DNA from 2 places in the Stenotrophomonas sp. YJH_SMC_57 genome. Region 2 is predicted to be linked to the other one. Evidence: riboswitches for the same ligand, from Rfam matches in the RefSeq annotation. Region 2 holds a riboswitch; the other holds the start of a gene.
What was found. A riboswitch is a leader RNA that binds a small molecule or an ion and turns the genes downstream of it on or off. The one in region 2 is predicted to bind cobalamin.
Positions count from the first base shown of each region.

Region 1: another riboswitch for cobalamin. It lies ahead of btuB (TonB-dependent vitamin B12 receptor); the one in region 2 lies ahead of AC5P7U_RS07010 (epoxyqueuosine reductase QueH).

Region 1 is NZ_JCAFSZ010000008.1:241,734-252,160, reverse strand. It holds gene fabB (beta-ketoacyl-ACP synthase I) at 1-309, opposite strand, end outside; gene fabA (3-hydroxyacyl-[acyl-carrier-protein] dehydratase FabA) at 309-824, opposite strand; gene dinB (DNA polymerase IV) at 1,016-2,110, shown strand; gene AC5P7U_RS13005 (MBL fold metallo-hydrolase) at 2,280-3,191, opposite strand; gene AC5P7U_RS13000 (NAD(P)-dependent oxidoreductase) at 3,295-3,933, opposite strand; gene AC5P7U_RS12995 (LysR family transcriptional regulator) at 4,042-4,971, shown strand; gene AC5P7U_RS12990 (class I SAM-dependent methyltransferase) at 4,968-5,759, shown strand; gene gph (phosphoglycolate phosphatase) at 5,825-6,481, shown strand; gene btuB (TonB-dependent vitamin B12 receptor) at 6,623-8,467, opposite strand; cobalamin riboswitch at 8,585-8,807, opposite strand; gene AC5P7U_RS12975 (acyltransferase family protein) at 8,869-9,996, shown strand; gene AC5P7U_RS12970 (histidine phosphatase family protein) at 10,124-10,427, shown strand, end outside.
Region 2 is NZ_JCAFSZ010000004.1:264,212-274,638, forward strand. It holds gene purU (formyltetrahydrofolate deformylase) at 1-460, shown strand, start outside; gene pncA (bifunctional nicotinamidase/pyrazinamidase) at 531-1,157, opposite strand; gene AC5P7U_RS07010 (epoxyqueuosine reductase QueH) at 1,213-1,899, opposite strand; cobalamin riboswitch at 2,077-2,269, opposite strand; gene AC5P7U_RS07015 (patatin-like phospholipase family protein) at 2,401-4,275, shown strand; gene AC5P7U_RS07020 (DUF1028 domain-containing protein) at 4,349-5,302, opposite strand; gene AC5P7U_RS07025 (helix-turn-helix domain-containing protein) at 5,719-7,086, opposite strand; gene AC5P7U_RS07030 (CoA-acylating methylmalonate-semialdehyde dehydrogenase) at 7,202-8,707, shown strand; gene AC5P7U_RS07035 (acyl-CoA dehydrogenase family protein) at 8,734-9,888, shown strand; gene AC5P7U_RS07040 (enoyl-CoA hydratase) at 9,885-10,427, shown strand, end outside.

The DNA.
Region 1 (10,427 bases), on a different contig from region 2:
ACCGGCGATCAGGCCGGTGCGCAGGTTGCTGACCTGCTCGGGGCTGAGCCCGGCATCGGCGATCGCATCGCGCATGGACAGGTAGGCGAAGGCCGCCGCATCGCTCATGAAGCGCTTCTGCTTGCGGTCGATCAGCGCGTCCAGGTCGAGGTCGACACGGCCACCGACCTGGCTGCGCAGCCCGGCTTCGGCGTGATCGGCCAGCGAGGTGATGCCCGAGCGGCCTTCGCGCAGCGCGGCCGACACGGTATCCAGATCATTGCCAAGGCAGGACGTGATGCCCATGCCGGTGATGACGACGCGACGCATCAGAAGCTCCCGGTTTCAGTGAACAGGCCGACGCGCAGGTCGCGCGCGCTATAGATTTCGCGGTCATCCACGTACATGCGGGCGTCGGACTGGGCCATTACCAGCTTGCGGTTGATGACCCGGCTGATATCGATCTCGTAGCGCACGAGCTTGGCATCCGGCAGCACCTGGCCGGTGAACTTCACTTCACCGCAGCCCAGCGCGCGGCCCTTGCCGGGGGCGCCCAGCCAGGTCAGGAAGAAGCCGGTCAGCTGCCACATGGCATCCAGGCCCAGGCAGCCGGGCATCACCGGGTCGCCGATGAAGTGGCAGCCGAAGAACCACAGGTCCGGGCGGATATCCAGTTCGGCACGTACCATGCCTTTGCCATGCGGTCCGCCGTCCTCGCGGATTTCGGTGATGCGGTCGAACATCAGCATCGGATCGTTGGGCAGCCGGCCGGCGGCGGCGCCGAACAGTTCACCGCGTGCGCTGGCCAGCAGCTGGTCGCGGTTGAACGCGTGGAGACGAGTCATGGAAAGCGCAATCCTGGAAGCGAAAACGAGGCAACAAGTCGCCGAGGATGCACGACGGTTGCAACGGGAATCAAACCGCCGCACCGTACGCGTGCGTAGTGTTTTCCCTCCAGATCGCGCATCCCGTTGATGCACAACGACCATACTTTGCCGTCTGGACCGGTACGGTGCGGGTATGATATCGGCCAACCATGAACGCACTGCGCAAGATCATCCACGTCGACATGGACGCCTTCTACGCGTCGGTGGAGCAGCGCGACGATCCGTCACTGCGCGGCAGGCCGGTGGTCGTGGCATGGCGCGGTGCCCGCTCGGTGGTGTGTGCCGCCTCGTACGAGGCCCGCGTGTTCGGCGTACGTTCGGCGATGCCGGCGCTGCGGGCCGAGCGCCTGTGTCCGGATGCGATTTTCGTGCCGCCGGACTTCGCACGTTACAAAGCGGTGTCACGCCAGGTGCGCGAGATCTTCCTGCGCCATACCGATCTGGTCGAGCCGCTGTCATTGGACGAGGCCTATCTGGATGTGACCGAGCCGAAGAGCGGCATCGAACTGGCCACCGACATTGCCCGCACCATCCGCACGCAGATCCGTGAAGAAACCCAGCTGACCGCTTCAGCCGGGATCGCACCGAACAAGTTCCTGGCCAAGATCGCTTCGGACTGGCGCAAGCCCGACGGCCAGTTCGTGATTCCACCGCAGCGGGTGGACGCATTCCTGCTGCCGCTGCCGGTGAACCGGGTGCCCGGCGTGGGCAAGGTGATGGAAGGCAAGCTGGCCGCGCGCGGCATCGTCACCTGCGGCGACCTGCGGCAGTGGGCACTGATCGATCTGGAGGAGGCATTCGGCAGCTTCGGCCGCAGCCTGTACAACCGCGCGCGCGGGGTGGACGAGCGGCCGGTGGAACCGGACCAGCAGGTGCAGTCGATTTCTTCGGAGGACACCTTCGCCGAAGACCTGCTGCTGGAGGATCTGGCCGACGCCATCGTGCAGCTGGCGGAGAAGACCTGGAATGCCACCCGCAAGACCGAGCGCGTTGGCCACACCGTGGTGCTGAAGCTGAAGACCGCGCAGTTCCGCATCCTTACCCGCAGCTTCACCCCGGAGCGCCCGCCGGAATCGATGGAAGAACTGCGCGACATCGCCCTGGCCCTGCGCGCCCGCGTCGACCTGCCGGCCGAAACCCGCTACCGCCTGGTGGGTGTCGGCCTCGGTGGCTTCCGAGAAAAGGAGCCGGTGGTGCAGGGCGAATTGTTCGAGCACGGAACGAACGATTCCGCACCTGGCTGATCTTCGTGTCGACCAAGGTCGACACCCACCCAGAGCGGGTCATGCCATAAAGACAGGTTTCGGAGACATGCCATCCCTCAGGAAACCAGCTTCTGCTCCGGCTGTTGCCGGCCAGCGGCCGGCACTACCGCGGGTGCAGGGCGCAGCCCTGCAAAAGAAAACCTCTACCTCATGGCCACTGCATCTCGCCCTTGGCCACCTTCGCACTCAGCTGCAGCGACTCGACGCCGGCCAGCTTCGGGTAGCGTGCCTGCATCGCCTTCACCAGCGCCGCACTGTCCTTAGCCTTTGCCGTCTCGGCATCGAAGGCGCGGATGTAATCTGCGGTGAAGCGCAGTGCACTGGCATCCAGCGCCGCACCCGGTGCGTAGTGCCCCGGCACCACCACCGTCGGCTTCAGGGCCTGCAGCCGCCGCAGCGTCTGCAGCCAGTCGGCGTGTGACCTGGGCGTCTGTGTATCGGCCATCCACACATGCTCGCCCGCCACCACCGGAATGCCGCCGACGATCGCGCGCAGCGACGGTACCCACAGCACGCTGCGGTCCGGGGTCGGGCCATCCAGGCCGATCAACGGCAGGCGCTGGCCTTCCAGCTGCAGCGCGTCTACCTCCAGCACCTGCGGCACCACGATGCGCGCGGGGACATCGGCCCCCATCTTTGGCCCCCAGTAGGCCAGCTTGCCGGCCTGGGTCTGCTGGATGTGGGAAACGGTCTGCGTGGTGGCGACGATGCGCGCCTGCGGGAACGCATCCTGCAGCGTGGCCAGGCCGAAGTAATAGTCCGGGTCGCCGTGGCTGATGTAGATCGTGGTCAGCTGCTTGCCGCTGGCGCGGATCAGGTCCACCAGCCTGCGCGCATCGCTGGCGCCGAACTGCGCATCGACCAGGATCGCGTCATGGCGGCCTTCGATCAGCACCGAGGACACCGAGAACATCGCCTGCGGGCCAGGATGGAAGGTCTGCAGGTGCAGCTGGGTTTTCGTCGCCATGGACGGCGACGCGGCGGCCGGTGCGGCCAGCAGCGGGGCACTGGTGAAACTGGCGGCCAGGGCGAGGGGGAGCAGCAGGGCAGCGGTACGCATGGGGATGTCCTTGTGGGGATATCGGGCCGAGCATCGGCTCGGCGCTACAGGTGGGTAGCGCCAGGCCATGCCCGGCGAACGGGCAGGCCCGCGCACGCCATGATCAGTACGCCGCAGTGATGATCTGCTTCGGGTACTTGTGTGCTTCCAGTTCGGCGACGAATGCAGCGCCATAGTCGGCGTAGCTGATGTGGCTGTGGCCGCTGGCATCGGCCAGGAACGCCTTGGGCTGCACGCGGTACTGGCCACGCTCTTCGCCCGGGCCGATTTCGGCGGCCGGCGAGAAGAAGGTCCAGTCCAGGTCCTCCACCGCCTGCAGGCGCTTGAAGGCTTCGCGGTGGGCCAGTGCGTACGGCTTGTAGGCCTCCGGGAAGTTCGGGGTATCCACCAGCTGCACGCCGGGGGCGACTTCCAGGCTGCCGGCACCGCCGACCACCACCAGGCGCGGCACACCGGCCGTGCGCGCGGCCGCGGCCAGCTGCGCGGCGACCTCGCCGACCCGGCCGATGTCATCGCCCGGGCGCGGGCCATAGGCGCTGGCCAGCACGTCGTGGCCGGCGATGGCGGCGACCAGCGCGTCCTGGTCATCCAGCGAAGCGATCACCGGATGGGCGCCGGCCAGCTCGGCCGGAAGATCCTGCGCGCTGCGCACGATGACGGTGAGTTCGTGGCCGTGGGCCAGCGCGTGGCGCGCGATCTGGCGGCCGATGTTGCCGGTGGAACCAACGAGGGCGATCTTCATTGCGGGACTCCGTGAGGCGGTGTGGGGTGGGAATGGGGCCACTCTAGGCCGCTGCAGTCGCTCGAAAAACAGCGTATAACGCGCTTGTTTGTTGCATGGAACGAGCATATGGACCGATTGACCGCCATGACCGTGTTCGTCGAGGTCGCCGAGCGCGGCAGCCTGACCGCGGCCGCCGAGGTGCTGGACATGTCGCGGGCGATGGTCAGTCGCTATCTGGCCGAGGTCGAAGGCTGGCTGGGTGCGCGCCTGCTGCACCGGACCACGCGCCGGGTCAGCCTGACCGGTCCCGGCGAAGCGGCGCTGGCGCGCTTCCGGCAGATGCTGGAGATCGGCGAGGCGCTGCAGGGCGAGCTGGCCAGCGATGATCCCGAGCCGCACGGCACGCTGCGGGTGACCGCCAGCGTGTCGTTCGGGCAGAGCCACCTGGCGCGTGCAGTGGCCGGTTTCGTCGCACGCCACCCGGCGGCGCGCATCGAGCTGCTGCTGGTCGATCGCACGGTGAACCTGGTGGAGGAGCGGGTGGACCTGGCGGTGCGCATCGCGCGCCAGATCGACCCCAGCCTGATCGCGCGGCGGCTGGCCACCTGCCGCTCGGTGCTGTGCGCGACGCCGTCCTACCTGCAGGCGCACGGCACGCCGACCGCTCCCGAGCACCTGGCCGCGCACAACTGCCTGACCCACCACTACGTCGGCAAGAGCCTGTGGCAGCTGCACCGCGACGGCCGTTCGCTGTCGGTGGCGGTGGGCGGCAACATCAGTGCCAATGAAGCCTCGCTGCTGCTGGAAGCGGTGCGTGCCGGGGCCGGCATCGCGATGCTGCCGACCTACCAGGTAGCACCGCTGCTGCGCACTGGCGAACTGATCGAACTGCTGCCGGAATTCAGCCTGGACGAACTCGGCATTCATGCCGTGTACGCATCACGGCGCCAGCAGCCCGCTATCATGCGGCGATTCCTGGACTTCCTGGGCGAGTGTTTCGCCAGCCCGGCCTTCCAGGACCTGGATTGGCGCCCGCCGGGCAAGGAGAACACATGAACCATGGACAGGCCTTGATCGACCACAACCGTGCTGCCTGGGACCGCCAGGCCAGCGAGGTGCGCGAATGGTCGCGCCCGGTTGAAAGCTCGACGATTGCCGCTGCACGCGAAGGGCGCTGGCAGGTGCATCTGACGCCGCGCGCACTTCCGTTGGACTGGCTGGGCGATGTACGCGGCCGCCGCATCCTGTGCCTGGCTTCGGGCGGTGGACAGCAGGCGCCGGTACTGGCCGCGGCCGGCGCTGATGTCACCGTGTTCGACCTGTCCGACGGGCAGCTGGAGCAGGACCGTCAGGTCGCCGCGCGCGATGGCCTGCAGTTGCGCACGGTGCAGGGCGACATGCGCGATCTGCACGCCTTCGCCAACGGCAGTTTCGATGTGGTGTTCCAGCCGATCTCGAACCTGTACGTGCCCGACGTGCGGCCGGTGTGGAGCGAGTGCCATCGCGTGCTTGCGCGCGACGGCCTGCTGATGACCAGCTTCTACAACCCGGTGCTGTTCGTCGGCGCACGTGATCCGCAGCTGGATGCGCAGGGCTTGATCCGCCCGCAGTACGCCATTCCCTATTCGGACCTGGAAGACCTGGCGCCGGCCGAACGCGAGGCCAAGCTGGCGCGCGGCGATGCGCTCACCTTCGGCCACAGCCTGACCGAACTCATCGGCGGCCAGCTTGACGCCGGCTTCGTCATCGATCGCTTCATGGAAGACTGGCAGCCGCAGCCGCGCTTCCTGATCGACCGCTATCTGCCCACGTTCCTGGCCACCCGCGCGCGCAGGATCGGCTGAAGCGGGCCTGCAAAAAAACAGGCCGACGTACAATGGACGGCCCCACGTCGCACAGGTGCCGTCCCTTGTCGTATCCCTATCCGCTGGTCGTGTTCGACCTCGATGGCACGCTGGTCGACAGCGCGGCCGATATCGCCGAAGCACTGAACCGCACGCTGGAAGACATTGGTGTGGCGCGCGTGCCGGAAACCACGGTGCTGGGCTGGATCGGCGATGGTGTGCGTCGCCTGGTGGAGCAGGCCGTGCATGCCGCCGGCCGCGAGCTCGACCTGGCCGCGGTGATGCCGGTGTTCATGGTGCACTACCGCGAATGCCTGCTGCGCAGCCCACGCCTGTTCGATGGCGTGGCCGAGGCGCTGGCACAGCTGCGTGCGCGCAACGTGCCGCTGGCGATCTGCACCAACAAGCCCGAAGCGCTGGTGCCACCACTGCTGCAGCACCTGGGCATCGGCGACGCGTTCGCGCTGATACTGGGCGGCGACTCGCTGCCGCAGCGCAAGCCCAGTGGTGAACCGCTGCGCCACATCGCTGCGCACTTCGGGTTGCCGGTAGGCGCCTGCCTGATGGTCGGTGATTCGCTGACCGACTATCGCGCCGCTGAAGAGGCCGGCATGCCGATCGCGCTGGTGCGCTATGGCTATCCGCGTGGCCTGGATCTGGCCACCGCACATGCGGTGGCCGTGATCGACGACCTGCGTGAGCTGCCGGGGTTGCAGCGCTGACGCAACGGACGTCTCTGGTCGCCGGCCGGTCACCCGGGCCGACGCAACGGGTAGTGCCGGCCGCTGGCCGGCAACCCGGAACGCTCTCCCGAAGGTCATGATGCTGCCGGCCAGCGGCCGGCACTACCATGACCGTTGCGGTCATCTCGGCTGGTAACGCACGCTCAGCTGGTACTCGCGGCCGGGCTGGTTGAACCACGCCACGGTCTCGTACCTGCGGTCGAACACGTTGGCCGCACGCGCCAGCAGCGACCACGACGGCGTCAGCGCGTACTCGGCACGCAGGTCCAGCGTGCCGTAGCCGCTGACCTTCACCGAGTTGCCGGCGTTGTCATAGCGCTTGCCCGCGCCCTGCACTGTCAGGCCGGCGCGGAAATCGCCGAAGCGGCGATCGATGTCCAGGCGCGCGGTCTGCTGCGCGCGGCGCGGCAGCCAGTTGTCGAACTGGCTGCTGCCCCGGGTGCGGTTGCGCGGGTCGGTGTGGCTCAGCTGCGCGTTGATATCGAAGCCGGCCAGCAGCACGCCACCGGTCAGCTCGGCGCCGCGGATACGCGCCTTCTCCACCTGCTGCATCTTCATCGTGAGCGCATCGTAGGTGATCAGGTCATCGATGCGGGTCTCGTACACGTCCAGGCCCCAATGCCAGCCCTGGCCCTGTTGAGAAACACCGAGGTTGGCGCTCCTGGACTTCTCCGGCTTCAACGTCGGCACGCCGCTCCACAGGTCGTACAGGTCGCTGAAGGTCGGTGCCTTGAAGGCGGTGCCGTAGCTGGCATTGACGCGCAGGCCGTGCGCCAGCTGCATCGCCCAGCCAAGGCTGCCGGTGGCATGGTTGCCGAACTGCTGGTTGTCGTCGTTACGCGCGCTGGCCTGCAGCTGGTGGCGGCCGAAGCGGCCCTGGTACTGCACGAACACACCGGTGTTGCGGCGGCTGTCAACGAGGTAGCCCGCGCTGCTGCCATCCAGGTTGTCTTCGCTCCAGTCCACGCCGGCACTCAGCAGCTGGCCCTCGGCCAGGCCGAAATCCCCCTGCAGCGAGGCGCTGTTGCGGTGGGTCTGCGCACTACCGAATACGCCCGGCGCGCCATAGTTGTCTGATTCGTTGTCACTGCGGCCGACGTTGGCAGTGAATGCCAGGCGCTCGGACGGGGTGTAGCGCACCTTGCCGGCCAGCACCTGCTGGCGGGTTTCAGAGTAGTTGTAGTAGCCGTCGTAGTGGTTCCTGCCGTCGGCACGCAGCGCGCTGCCTTCCACGTTCCACTGGTCGTTGAAGGTGTAGCCGCCACGCAGGCTCTTGGACAGGTTGCGGTAGCCGTCGCGGTCGGGTTCGTCGGCAAAGCAGCCGGCAGTGAACACCGAGGAAGAGCCGCGGCAGGCGTCTATGCCATCGGAATGCTGGTAGGCGATGTCGGCGCCGAACCAGCCGCGTTCGGTGCCACCCCCGATGCCGCCGCTGGCTTCGCGCAGGCCGTTGCTGCCGCCACCGAGCTGGAAGTGCGGAGCAAAATCGCCCTGGTTGCGGCGGGTGAAGATCTGGATGACGCCACCGATGGCGTCGGCGCCGTACAGGCTGGACTGCGGGCCACGCACGATCTCCACGCGCTCGATCTGCGCCAGCGGCAGATCCTGATACATGGCCAGGCCGAGGTCGGCGCTGTTGATGCGCACGCCGTCGACCAGCACCACGGTGTGGCCGGAGTTGGTGCCGCGAAGGAACAGCGAGCTCTGCTTGCCAAGGCCACCGGTGTTGGTCAGGTTGATGCCGGCGCGGCCGCGCAGCAGTTCCTGCAGCGAGGTGGCCTGGCTGGATTCGATCTGCGCGCGATCGATCACCTGGGCCGGCGCGATGCTGTCCTGCAGGGCGATCGGTGTGCGGGTGGCGGTGACCAGTACCTGGTCGAGCGCGGTGGTGTCATTGGCGGCCTGCGCCAGCGTGGGCAGCGTGGCCAGTACGGCCAGGGTGAGCATTCGGGTCTGCAGCTTCATCTGGGGGACTCCAGGTGCTGCGCACGCCCGCGCAGCGAAGGGGAGGAGCCGCGAAGCCAGGCACGCGCCGATGCCACGGCCGACGCCGTGCTCATCCAGCGCCATGCCCACCGCATCGCGACCTGAGGCTTCCGGGCCGGTCTCCGGGCTTGCCGCCGGGTGGCGCGAGGCCACCGTCCAGGCGCCTTCCCATGCGCGCGGCACAGTGGCGTTGTTGCCTGGAACTGACGTGCTTACCGTTGCGGGGGCAGCGCCGGCCTGGCGTGGAATCACGCGTCACCGGCTTCCCGTTTCAACCTGCCGGCCAAGGCCGCAGGTCACCTGGAAGTGCGCGCAGTCTACGGCATCGCCAGCTGGTAGAGTGAGAGGTGTCGCACGCGCTTCTGGTTGGAACCTGGAACATGATTGCAAAGGATCGCCTGCAGTTCCTCGACTCGCTTCGGGGCTTGGCTGCCGTCTATGTTGTGTTGTATCACGTCCAGTCGATGCCGACGCCCACGTTGTCTGTCGCGGGCTGGTTGTTGCCGGTGCTGCACCTGGGGGCCACGGGTGTCGCATTGTTCTTCGTGATCAGCGCATTTTCCCTGTGCTATACCCAGCCTCGCCACAGAGCCAGCGGTCGGCCGTTGCTGAGCTTCTACCTGCACCGCTTCCTGCGCATCGCGCCGCTGTTCTATCTGCTGCTGGCGTTCTCGATTTTCCGCGATGGCCGGGGTAGCCATGCCGGCCATCCGTGGGCCGAGATCATTGCCAATGCCACATTCACATTCAACCTCTTCCCCGGTTGGGACCAGGGAATTGTCTGGGCCAGCTGGGCAGTCGGGGTCGAGATGCTGTTCTATGCGATCTTCCCTGTGTTGTACCTGTGGGTGAATGACGGGCGCCGGGCCTGGATGCTCCTCCTGGCGCTGTTGGGGCTGGCGGCGTTGGCCGGAACTGGCTCGCTGGGAGCACGCGTGGAGGCTTCGCTGGGCAGCTACGGCTGGCTGACGCACGCGCCTGTGTTCGCGATGGGGCTGGTGGCGTATCACGCATACAACGCTCTCTCGCGGCTGCCTTCCGCGCAGGCGCGCGGGTGGGGAATGGCTCTGAACGCTACCGGTGGCCTGGTGCTGCTGCTGGTCATGACAGGAACAGTGGGCGGCTGGAGCGGAGCGAGCCAATGGCAACTGGCGGGCCTTGGCTACCTGGCATTGCTGGTGGGTTGTTCGCAATGCCCGCCACGCTGGTTGATCAACCGGGCGACAGCCTGGCTGGGTACGGTGAGCTACTCGCTCTACCTGGGGCATCCCATTGTGATCGCCTTGCTCGCGCCGGTGTTTGGCAGGCTGCTGGCGGTCACGGGTGGCGGGACAACCGGCTATCTGCTGTGCGCTGCGCTGGTACTGGCAGTCGCACTGCCGTTGGCCGCGCTGGGGCATCGCTGCATCGAAGCACCGATGATCAGGTTGGGCAAACGCGTGATGGCATCGCTGTCCGCATCAGGTGCAGGGGCCTCATCCAGGCAGGCGGAGGGCGGCCCACGCTAGAATGGCGCGCCCCACTACGGGGATGCTGTCCGGAAGTGGGGTTCATGATGTTGCTTCAATCGTCGATTTTACCTGCGCCGTCCGCGACGCAGTCGTTGGCCAGCGCTTCATATACGGTTGCACTACCGTGATCCTCGACCTGGTCCGCCATGCCGGCAACGGTCGCGATGAGTTCCTCGATGGCCGCACCGATCCACCGCAGCTGGCCCCGCTGCCACAGGGACTGGTCGATGCCTATGCCGCACAGCCGTGGGAGCGGGTGATCAGCTCGCCGCGGCTGCGCTCGCTGCACACGGCGATGGCGCTGGCCACCGCGCGCGGCCTGGATGTGGAGGCGGACGAAGAGTGGGAGGAACTGGATTTCGGTGATTGGGACGGCCAGTCCCTGTTCGATCTGCCGGAAGACGCGTTGGCGGCGTTCCATGCCGACC
Region 2 (10,427 bases):
GTCCTACCAGGTGCCGTTCCACCATCTGCCGGTGAACGCGGACACGCGTGCAGTGCAGGAACAGCAGATCATCGATCTGGTCGAGCGCGAACGCATCGACCTGGTGGTACTGGCGCGCTACATGCAGATTCTCTCGCCCACGCTGTGCCGCGCCCTGGCTGGCCGCGCGATCAACATCCACCACAGCTTCCTGCCCAGCTTCAAGGGCGCGCAGCCGTATCACCAGGCACACGCGCGCGGGGTCAAGATCATCGGCGCCACCGCGCACTACGTCACCGAGGATCTGGACGAAGGCCCGATCATCGAACAGGACGTCGCGCGCGTGGACCATGCCATGGCACCGCGTGAGCTGGTGCGGCTGGGCAGTGATACCGAATCGCTGGTATTGGCGCGTGCCGTGCGCCGGCATGTCGAGCACCGCATCCTGCTCAACGGGCATCGCACGGTGGTGTTCCGGTAGTGCCGGCCGCTGGCCGGCAACTGCAGGGATCCCGGGATTGCCGGCCAGCGGCCGGCACTACCGTTGTCGGTCAGGCGACCGCGATCCCGGCCTTGCCCAGCGCCTCGCGCACCATCGCGTCGTTGGCCTCGGTCACCGGCCGGGTCAGGTCCCACAGGAACTTCACCTTGAAGCCGGATTTCACCGCATCCTGCGCGCTCCACAGCACGCAGTAGTCGCGGGCCAGGCCGCACACATGCACTTCGCGGATGCGGCGCTCGTGCAGCCAGCCGGCCAGGCCGGTTGGCGGGCGCTCGCCGTCAGGGCCGTGGTTCTCGCGGAAGGCGCTGTACGAATCCACCTGTTGGCGCGTGCCCTTGCGCAGGATGAGGTCGGCCACGGTCCAGTCCACGCCCGGGTGCAGCGCGGCGCCGGCGCTGCCCTGCACGCAGTGGTCAGGCCACAGGGTCTGCGGCTGTGCGTGCAGCAGGATGGTCTCGAACGGGCGCTTGCCGGGGTGCTGGCTGGCGAACGAGGCGTGGTCGGCCGGGTGCCAGTCCTGGGTGGCCACCACCGTGCGGTAGTGGCGCTGTGCCAGCAGCGCGGCAATCGGTGCCACCAGCGCATCGCCCTGCTCGCAGGCCAGCGTGCCACCCGGCATGAAGTCCGGCTGCAGGTCGATCACCAGCAGGGCGACATCGGCGGGCAGGGCGGTCATGGCAGGTCCGGCACAACGGAAGGGGCGACCAGCGTGGCCGCCCCATGCCCACACGTCAATCGCCCTGCGGGGTCTCAGCGTCCTGCCCGTAGTACAGCAGGCCGATCTTGATCCGCTCGCGGCCGTTCTCGCGGCGGTGGCGGTTGGCATCGCGCAGCGAGTACACGCAGCCGCAGTATTCCTGCTGGTAGAACTGCTCGCGCTTGCTGATCTCGATCATGCGGCTGGCACCGCCACCCTTGCGCCAGTTGTAGTCCCAGTACTGCAGGCCTTCATAGCGCGAGGCGGCGCGAATGCCGCAGTCGTTGATCTGCGCCATGTTCTTCCAGCGCGAGATGCCCAGCGACGAACTGATGGTGTCGTAGCCGTGTTCATGCGCGTACAGCGCGGTGCGTTCGAAACGCATGTCGAAGCACATCGTGCAGCGGATGCCGCGCTCGGGCTCGTTCTCCATGCCGCGCGCGCGGCTGAACCAGTTGTCGGTGTCGTAGTCGCAGTCGATGAAGGGGATGTCGTGCTGCTCGGCGAAGCGGATGTTCTCCTGCTTGCGCAGCTCGTATTCCTTCACCGGATGGATGTTGGGGTTGTAGAAGAAGATCGCGTAGTCGATCCCGGAGGCGGTGATCGCCTCCATCACTTCGCCGGAGCAGGGCGCGCAGCAGGAGTGCAGCAGCAGGCGCTTGCCGTCGGCCGGCAGGATCAGGGTGGGGCGTTGGAGCTCGGTCATCGTCAGGTACCGCATGGACCGCCGGCAACGGCGGTGGCCCATGCATCAGCGCGTGGGAAGCAGCTCTGGGCAGCTACCGCGGAAAAGGCGCGCGCGGCCGCTCCGCCTGCACGCGCAGGACAGCGACGGCCCCGGCACCCTCCCCGCGGAGAGTCCAGGTCGAGTCAGGGGACGGTCGTGTCCCCCGGCCGGGGCCGGTCTTCGGGCTGATGGACACGGGCCGCAGCCCACCTACTACCCGCCGCTTCCCAGGCGTGAGCCCAGTGCTGTTGGCAGGATTCGTTTCCATTCACCGCTGCGGGGCAGCTCCGGAATGGGCGCGCCAGGCGCCTTCACCGGATTCCCGTTTAAATCCATCCCGTCATCCGAACCTGGGATGGATACCTTCGGCGTGTGCACGGTGGACCCGTTGGCCGTGATGGTCAAGGGCCCAGGACCCTGCAGTGCTGTGGCCCACTTCTCAGGCTGTGAGAGCGCCTCTTGCCATACTGGACACCGGCAGACGGGAGGTGGTTCGTGGCGGACAAGTACTGCGATCTGGTCATGAAGGGCGGCATCACCAGCGGCATCGTGTACCCCAATGCGGTACTGGCGCTGGCCCGCGAGTATCGGTTCAAGAGCATTGGCGGCACCTCGGCCGGCGCCATCGCCGCCGCGGTGGCGGCCGCGGCGGCGTGTGGCGACCGTCGCCAGCAGGCGGGCGAACACCTGCCCGGCGACGCCGGTTATGGCGGGCTGTCGGCGGTGTCGGCCCAGCTGTCGCGGCGCGGCTTCATCTACAGCCTGTTCCAGCCGGCACGCGGGGCACGCGCGGCCTACCGGCTGCTGGTGGTGCTGACCGGCAGCGCCCGCTTGCCGCACAAGCTGCTGTGCCTGGCGGTGGCCGTGTTCGAGATCGCGCCGCTGGAGGTGCTGGTGTCGCTGGCGCTGCTGCTCGGCCTGGGCTGGTGGGGAGGCGGCTGGAGCGGGGTGGCCGCCACGTTGCTGCCGTCGCTGCTGTGTGCCTACGGGGCCGGCGTGGCCGGTGCCGCGCTGCGGGTGGCGCGGGTGGCACGGCGCAACCTGCTGGGCCTGTGCAGCGGGCTCGGCCGCGATGCGCGCAAGCCCGCCCTCACCGAGTGGCTGCACGCGTGCCTGCAGCAGCTGGCCGGCAAGCCGCTGGATGCTCCGTTGACCTTCGCCGATCTGCACGACGCGCCGCGCTACCCCGGCGAGCCGGACAGCCCGCATGCGATCAGCCTGCAGATGATCACCACCTGCGTATCGCACAACGAGCCGCGCACGCTGCCGCTGGGCGGCGCGCAGTTCTGGTTCCTGCGCGAGGAGTTCGAGCAGCTGTTCCCGGCCAGCGTGGTGCAGTGGCTGGTACAGCAGGCTGGCCCGCCGCTGGAGGTGGAGGGGCGCCAGTACTACCACCTGCCGCAGGGCCCGCAGCTGCCGGTGCTGGTGGCCACGCGGATGAGCCTGAGTTTCCCGCTGCTGATCAGCGCGGTACCGCTGCATGAACCCTCGCGCCGCGAACGACGCTGCGAACCGACCGCACCGGCGGCCGATGCGGAGCACAACGTGGCCGACAGCATGGAAGGGCTGACCAGTGCCGGGCAGACCTGCGGTCCGGTCATCACCGCCTTCCGCATCTGCTGGTTCTCCGATGGCGGCATCAGCAGCAACTTCCCGATCCACCTGTTCGATGCGGCGTTGCCACGCTGGCCGACTTTCGCCATCAACCTGGTCTACCCGCAGCATGCCGAGGATGTGAGCCATGGCAGCAGCGGCCGCCAGGCGCTGGAGCATGCGGTGTTCCTGCCCACCGAGAATCGCCACGGCTGGCAGCGCACCTACCAGTCGATCGCCACGCCGCTGGCGGCCGCCGAGCTGGGGCGCTTCCTGTTCGCGGTGGTGGCAACCATGCAGAACTGGCGCGACCTGCTGCAGGCGCGCGCACCGGGCTACCGCGATCGCATCGTGCACGTCAGCCTGCAGGGCGACGAGGGTGGCATGAACCTGGACATGCCGCAGGAGGTGCTCACCCGCATCGCCGACAAGGGCAGCCTGGCCGGTGCACGTTTCTGTTCGTTCTCGTTCGACAACCACTACTGGATCCGCTGGCGCAACCTGGCCTCGGCCTACCAGCGCTACACGCTGGAAGTGGCGCGCACCGATGACCCGGCGCAGCAGGTGCTGGCCTACCGCGCGGCCTATTCGACGGTCGCCAGCGGCCAGCCGGCACCGCCGTCGTACAAGCTGGGCTCGGAAGACAAGCGGCAGGCCTCGCAGCAGTTGTGGGGGCTGATGGTCGAACAGGGCCGCAGCTGGGACGACCTGGGACCTGACCTCACCGACGGCGCACCGCGCCCGCTGCCACAGATGAAGGTGACGCCGATCTATTGATCTTCGCCGCAGCCGATTGAACGGTTCTGGTGGGTGCCGACCTTGGTCGGCACGATCTGCCCCCTGCGGTGCCTCAACGCCACGCCTCCACCACCGCATCACCCTGCAACGGCGCATACAATGGCAGCGCCAGTTCCTGTTTCACCCATCCCGGATTGAGCGTACGCAGGCCAGCCAGGTATTCGCGGGCGAGCGCTGCATCGCCTTGGCGCATGGCCAGGCGCGCGGCGCGCGCCCAGGTGCGGTCCCAGCCGTGCGCCAGTGACAACGCGGTGGCCAGCGCCGCACGTGCAGCGGCCACATCGCCCTTTTCCCAGCGTTGCTCGGCACGGATGATGGCGTCGTTGGACAGTCGCATGTCGTACAGCTCGCGAAGCCTTGCGACGGCGCGCGGATCGGCATCCACGCGCAGATCGGTGTCCTGCCAGTCACCGCCAGGCGTGCGCACCAGCAACGCCGCCGACCACTGCCCGCTGCGCTGGCCGCCGGCGGCCTGGCCGGCTTCCAGCGCCGCCAGCAGGCGCGCCGCCAGTGCACCGCGCGAGGCGGCGAAGCTGCGTTGCATGGCGGCCAGTACCTCTGGCCCGGCCAGGCCGTTGCCCTGCACGCTCAGCATGCCCTCACCCTGCGCACCGGCCCAGTTGGCTTGCTGGGCGGTGGTGCCGGTGTACTGCGCATTGCCGCCGCGCGCACTGACCAGGCCCACCTGGCGCTCGGCCAGCGTGGTGCCATCGAAATCACCGTCTTCGTCCAGCAGCTGCTTGAGCACCTGCGCAGGCGTGCGGCCCCTGCCCAGCAGCGCCAGGCCTTTCGAGCCGTAGGTTGGATTGGTCTCGAACTGGCTGGCAACCGCCCCCACTTTCGCCTGCGCCCACGGCACGCCCACGCCACCGACGCCGAGATTGTGTGTAGCCACCGCCACGCCGCAGTCACCGGCCCCGTTGCAGGCCACGATGGAAAAGGTCGCCCAGGCTGGCGCAGCAAAGGCAGCGAGCAGCAGAGCCACACAGGAACGCATCAGGGGCATGGTCATCTCCAGGGAGGGCATCCCGATTGGGATGCAGCCTACGCACGAATGGTTTAGTAGATCCACGCCACGCGTGGATCTACCGTGTCGACCAAGGTCGACACCCACCAAGAGCAGGTCATGCCATCCAGACAGATCGCAGAGAACTGTCGAAGGCGGGGTGGGTCCGGTGGCGGGGGTGTCCGCGGCATGGATGCCGCGGCCAAGCCCCCAAGGGTGAGGGCGCTTTGCTTGCGAAGCACTGCTTCGCAAGCGCCCGAACGCACAGCCGCCAGCGGCTGGGCCGGACCCCGGAGGGGGGTTTACGGCGTCCCCCGCCACCGGACCCACCCCGCCATCCCAAGGAAAGCCCGCTGTTGCTTTTGCTGTTGCCTTGGATTGAAGCAGGTGCAGGGCGCAGCCCTGCCGAATAACCCCTACCTTCCCGGCAACTGCGCGAACGCGCGCTGCATGCAGTCCTCGCGCGGGCACACCCGGCACCCCGGGCCGATCGACACCGAGTTGCCCGGGCTCTGCACATCCAGCCCCAGCGAATACACCAGCCGCTCCGCATGCTGCAGGTCGCAGCCCAGCGCCACCGCAAACGTCTTGCGCGGTTGGCCATGGCCTACCGGCCCGCTGCTGACCTGCCGTGCCAGCCAGAAATGGCGGCGGCCGTCGGGCATGCGCGCGGTCTGGGTGAGGATGCGCCCCGGCTGGTTGAACGCCTCGTACACGATCCACAGCGGGCACGAGCCACCCACCTGCGAGAAGTGGAAATCGGTAGCCGAATGCCGCTTGGACACATTGCCCGCGCGGTCCACCCGGATGAAGAAGAACGGCAGGCCCGGCGCACTGCGCCGCGCCAGCGTGCTCAGCCGATGGCACACCGCCTCGAAGCCGACGCCGAACTGGTGCGCCAGCAGTTCGATGTCGTAGCTGCTGGCCTCGGCCGCACGCAGGAAGCGCATGTACGGCATCACCAGCGCACCGGCGAAATAGTTGGAAAGCCCGATCCGCGCCTGCGCGATGCGCGCTTCGTCGTGGAAGCCCGCACGCGCGATCACCGCATCGATCTGCGGCAGGTAACCGTGCAGCGCCAGCTCGGCGGCCATCTGGAACGCCTGCTGGCCGGGCTCCAGGTAATCGGGCAACCACAGCCGCCGCGCACCGGCATCGAACTGGCGCTTCTCGCGTCCGGCCTGCAGCGCCGCCACCTCCACCAGCACGCCATGGCGGTCGGCCAGCAGCTGGCGCAGGCGCGATGCCACATGCCCGGGGGATAGCCCCCATTCGGCGAACAGCCGCTCGGCCAGTTCGTCCAGTTCGGGAATGTGGTTGTGCATGCGGTTGAAGAACTCGCGCACCTGGTCGCCGGCCGGCAGGGTGCTGCCAGCGCCGGGCTCGCCCAGCTGGAACTCCAGTGCCGCCGCATGCTCGCGCAGGGCCAGGTGCCGGCGGTGCAGGTCGAGCAGGGCGCGGCTGACCTGCGGCAGGTTGCCGGCCAATGCACGCAGCTCGGTGGCGCTCACCTCGGCCAGGCCCAGGTCGCGCAGGGTTTCGCCCAACGCTTCCTGCAGCGCGGCGGGCTCATCGTCGTCGAACAGGGCGGAAACGTCGCCCAATACCTCGCCCAGCTTTTTCTGCACGGCCGGGGTCAGCGGGCGCTTGTTGCGCTCGATCTGGTTCAGGTAGCTGGCCGACAGGCCCAGGGCCCGGGCCAGGTCCACCTGGCTGTAGCCGCGCTGCTCACGCAGGCGCAGCAGACGCAGGCCAAGTTGTCGCTGAGGGGCTGAATAATTCACAGAATTAACATGAATCGTCTGGCGTGTTGGCCAGATTAAGCGGATTCAGCCCGGAAATCGAGGTGGGTGCTGTGAATAATGCCAAGCATCTTTCGCACCCCGTGGGATTGTCGTCATGACTGTTGCAGCGCCCCGTATCCGCATGCTGATCGATGGCCAGTTCGTTGAATCGGCCACCTCCCACTGGCAGGACGTGATCAATCCGGCCACCCAGGACGTGCTGGCCCAGGTGCCGTTCGCCACCACCGGCGAAGTGGACGCCGCCGTCGCCGCCGCCAAGGAAGCCTTCAAGACCTGGCGCAAGACTCCCATCGGCACCCGCGCGCGCATCTTCCTGAAGTACCAGCAGCTGATCCGCGAGAACATGAGCGAGCTGGCCCACATCCTCACCGCCGAACAGGGCAAGACCCTGCCCGACGCCGAAGGCGATGTGTTCCGCGGCCTGGAAGTGGTCGAGCATGCCGCTGCCATCGGCAACCTGCAGCTGGGCGAGCTGGCCAACAACGTGGCCAATGGCGTGGACACCTACACGATCATGCAGCCGCTGGGCGTGTGCGCGGGCATCACCCCGTTCAACTTCCCGGCGATGATCCCGCTGTGGATGTTCCCGATGGCGATCGCCACCGGCAACACCTTCATCCTCAAGCCGTCCGAGCAGGACCCGATGGTGACCATGCGCCTGGTCGAGCTTGCCCTGGAAGCGGGCATTCCGAAGGGCGTGCTGAATGTCGTCCACGGCGGCGAGGAAGTGGTCAACGCGATCTGCGACCACCCGGACATCAAGGCCGTGTCGTTCGTCGGTTCCACCCGCGTCGGTACCCACGTGTACAACCGCGCCTCGCTGGCCGGCAAGCGCGTGCAGTGCATGATGGGCGCCAAGAACCACGCCGTGGTGCTGCCGGACGCCAATAAGGAACAGACCCTCAATGCGATGGTCGGCGCCGCCTTCGGTGCCGCCGGCCAGCGCTGCATGGCCGCCTCCACCCTGGTGCTGGTCGGTGAAGCGCGCAACTGGGTGCAGGACCTGGTGGCCAAGGCCAAGACCCTGAAGGTCAGCGGCGGCACCGTGTCCGGCACCGACGTCGGCCCGGTCATTTCCTGCAGCGCCCGCGAGCGCGTGGAAGGCCTGATCGCCTCGGGCGTGGAGCAGGGCGCCAAGCTGGTGCTCGACGGCCGCAACCCGCAGGTCGATGGCTTCGAGAAGGGCAACTTCGTCGGCCCGACCATCTTTGCCGGTGTCACCACCGACATGCGCATCTACCAGGAAGAGATCTTCGGGCCGGTGCTGGTCATCCTCGAAGCGGAAACGCTGGACGAGGCCATCGCCATGGTCAACAGCAACCCGAACGGCAACGGCACTGCACTGTTCACCCAGTCCGGCGCAGCCGCACGCAGGTTCCAGGAAGACATCGACGTCGGCCAGGTCGGCATCAACGTGCCGATCCCGGTGCCGGTGCCGCTGTTCTCGTTCACCGGTTCGCGCGCCTCCAAGCTGGGCGACCTGGGTCCGTACGGCAAGCAGGTGGTGCTGTTCTACACCCAGACCAAGACGGTCACCGCGCGCTGGTTCGATGACGAAACGCTGAGCCATGGCGTCAACACCACGATCAGCCTGAAGTAACCGCAGGAGCAGCCATGAGCCACTCGATGACGACGGAACTGGAAGAAGCGCAGCAGGCGTACCGCGAGGCGGCGCGCGACTTCGCACAGGCCGAACTGGCGCCGCACGCCGCGCGATGGGATGCGGAGGGCATCTTTCCGCGCGAGGCGATCGCCAAGGCCGGTGAACTGGGCTTCTGCGGCCTGTACATGGACCCGGAAGTGGGCGGCAGCGGCCTGAGCCGACTGGACGCCGCCGTCGTCATCGAGGAGCTCGCCAACGTCGATCCGTCGACCGCGGCGTACATCAGCATCCACAACATGGCCTCGTGGATGGTGTCCAAGTGGGGCCAGCCGGCACTGCGCGATGCGTGGGGCCCGGATCTGGCCGCCGGCCTCAAGCTGGCCTCCTACTGCCTGACCGAACCGGGTGCCGGTTCCGATGCGGCCTCGCTGAAGACCACCGCCGTGCGCGATGGCGACCACTTCGTGCTGAACGGTTCCAAGGCCTTCATCTCCGGCGCCGGTGCCACCGAGCTGCTGGTGGTGATGGCGCGTACCGGCGGTGCCGGTGCGGGTGGTGTCAGTGCGATTGCGGTGCCGGCCGACCTGCCGGGCGTCAGCTTCGGCCGCAAGGAAGAGAAGATGGGCTGGAACAGCCAGCCGACCCGTGGCATCACGTTCGAGAACGTCCGCGTGCCGGTCAGCCACCTTCTGGGAGAGGAAGGTGGCGGCTTCAAGCTGGCGATGAAGGGGCTGGACGGCGGCCGCATCAACATCGCCGCCTGCTCGCTGGGCGCCGCGCAGGGCGCGCTGGATGCCGCACGCCGCTACATGGGCGAGCGCCGCCAGTTCGGCAAGGCGCTGGCCGAGTTCCAGGCGCTGCAGTTCAAGCTGGCCGACATGGCCATCGAACTGGTTGCCGCACGGCAGATGGTGCACACCGCCGCGCGCAAGCTCGATGCCGGTGCCGGCGATGCCAACGTGTGGTGCGCGATGGCCAAGCGTTTCGCCACCGATGCCGGTTTCAACGTCTGCAACGAAGCACTGCAGATCCACGGTGGCTACGGTTACATCCGCGAATACCCGATCGAGCGCCTGCTGCGTGACTGCCGCGTGCACCAGATCCTGGAAGGCACCAACGAGATCATGCGGGTGATCGTTGCCCGTCACCTGCTCAACACCGAAGAGGAACTGCGATGAAGGATTGGCGTACCCAGGAGCACGTGGGCCTGAAGGTCGAGGTGGATGGCCACACCGCCGTGGTCACCCTGCACAACCCGCCCGCGCATACCTGGACCGTGCACAGCCTGTCGGCACTGCGCGACCTGGTGGGCGCGCTCAACGCGGACCGCGAGATCTACGCGCTGGTGATCACCGGTGACGGCGAGAAGTTCTTCTCCGCCGGCGCCGACCTCAACCAGTTCGCCTCGGGCGACAAGGCCGCCGCATGCGAAGCCGCACGCCGTTTCGGTGAAGCCTTCGAAGCGCTGTCCGGGTTCCGTGGCGTGTCGATCGCCGCCATCAACGGCTATGCCATGGGCGGCGGCCTGGAATGCGCGCTGGCCTGCGACCTGCGCATCATCGAAGAGCACGCCCAGGTCGCGCTGCCGGAGGCCACCGTCGGCCTGCTGCCGTGCGCCGGTGGCACCCAGAACCTGCCGCGCCTGGTCGGCGAGGGTTGGGCCAAGCGCATGATCCTGCTGGGCGAGCGCATCAATGCCGAGACCGCACTGCGCATT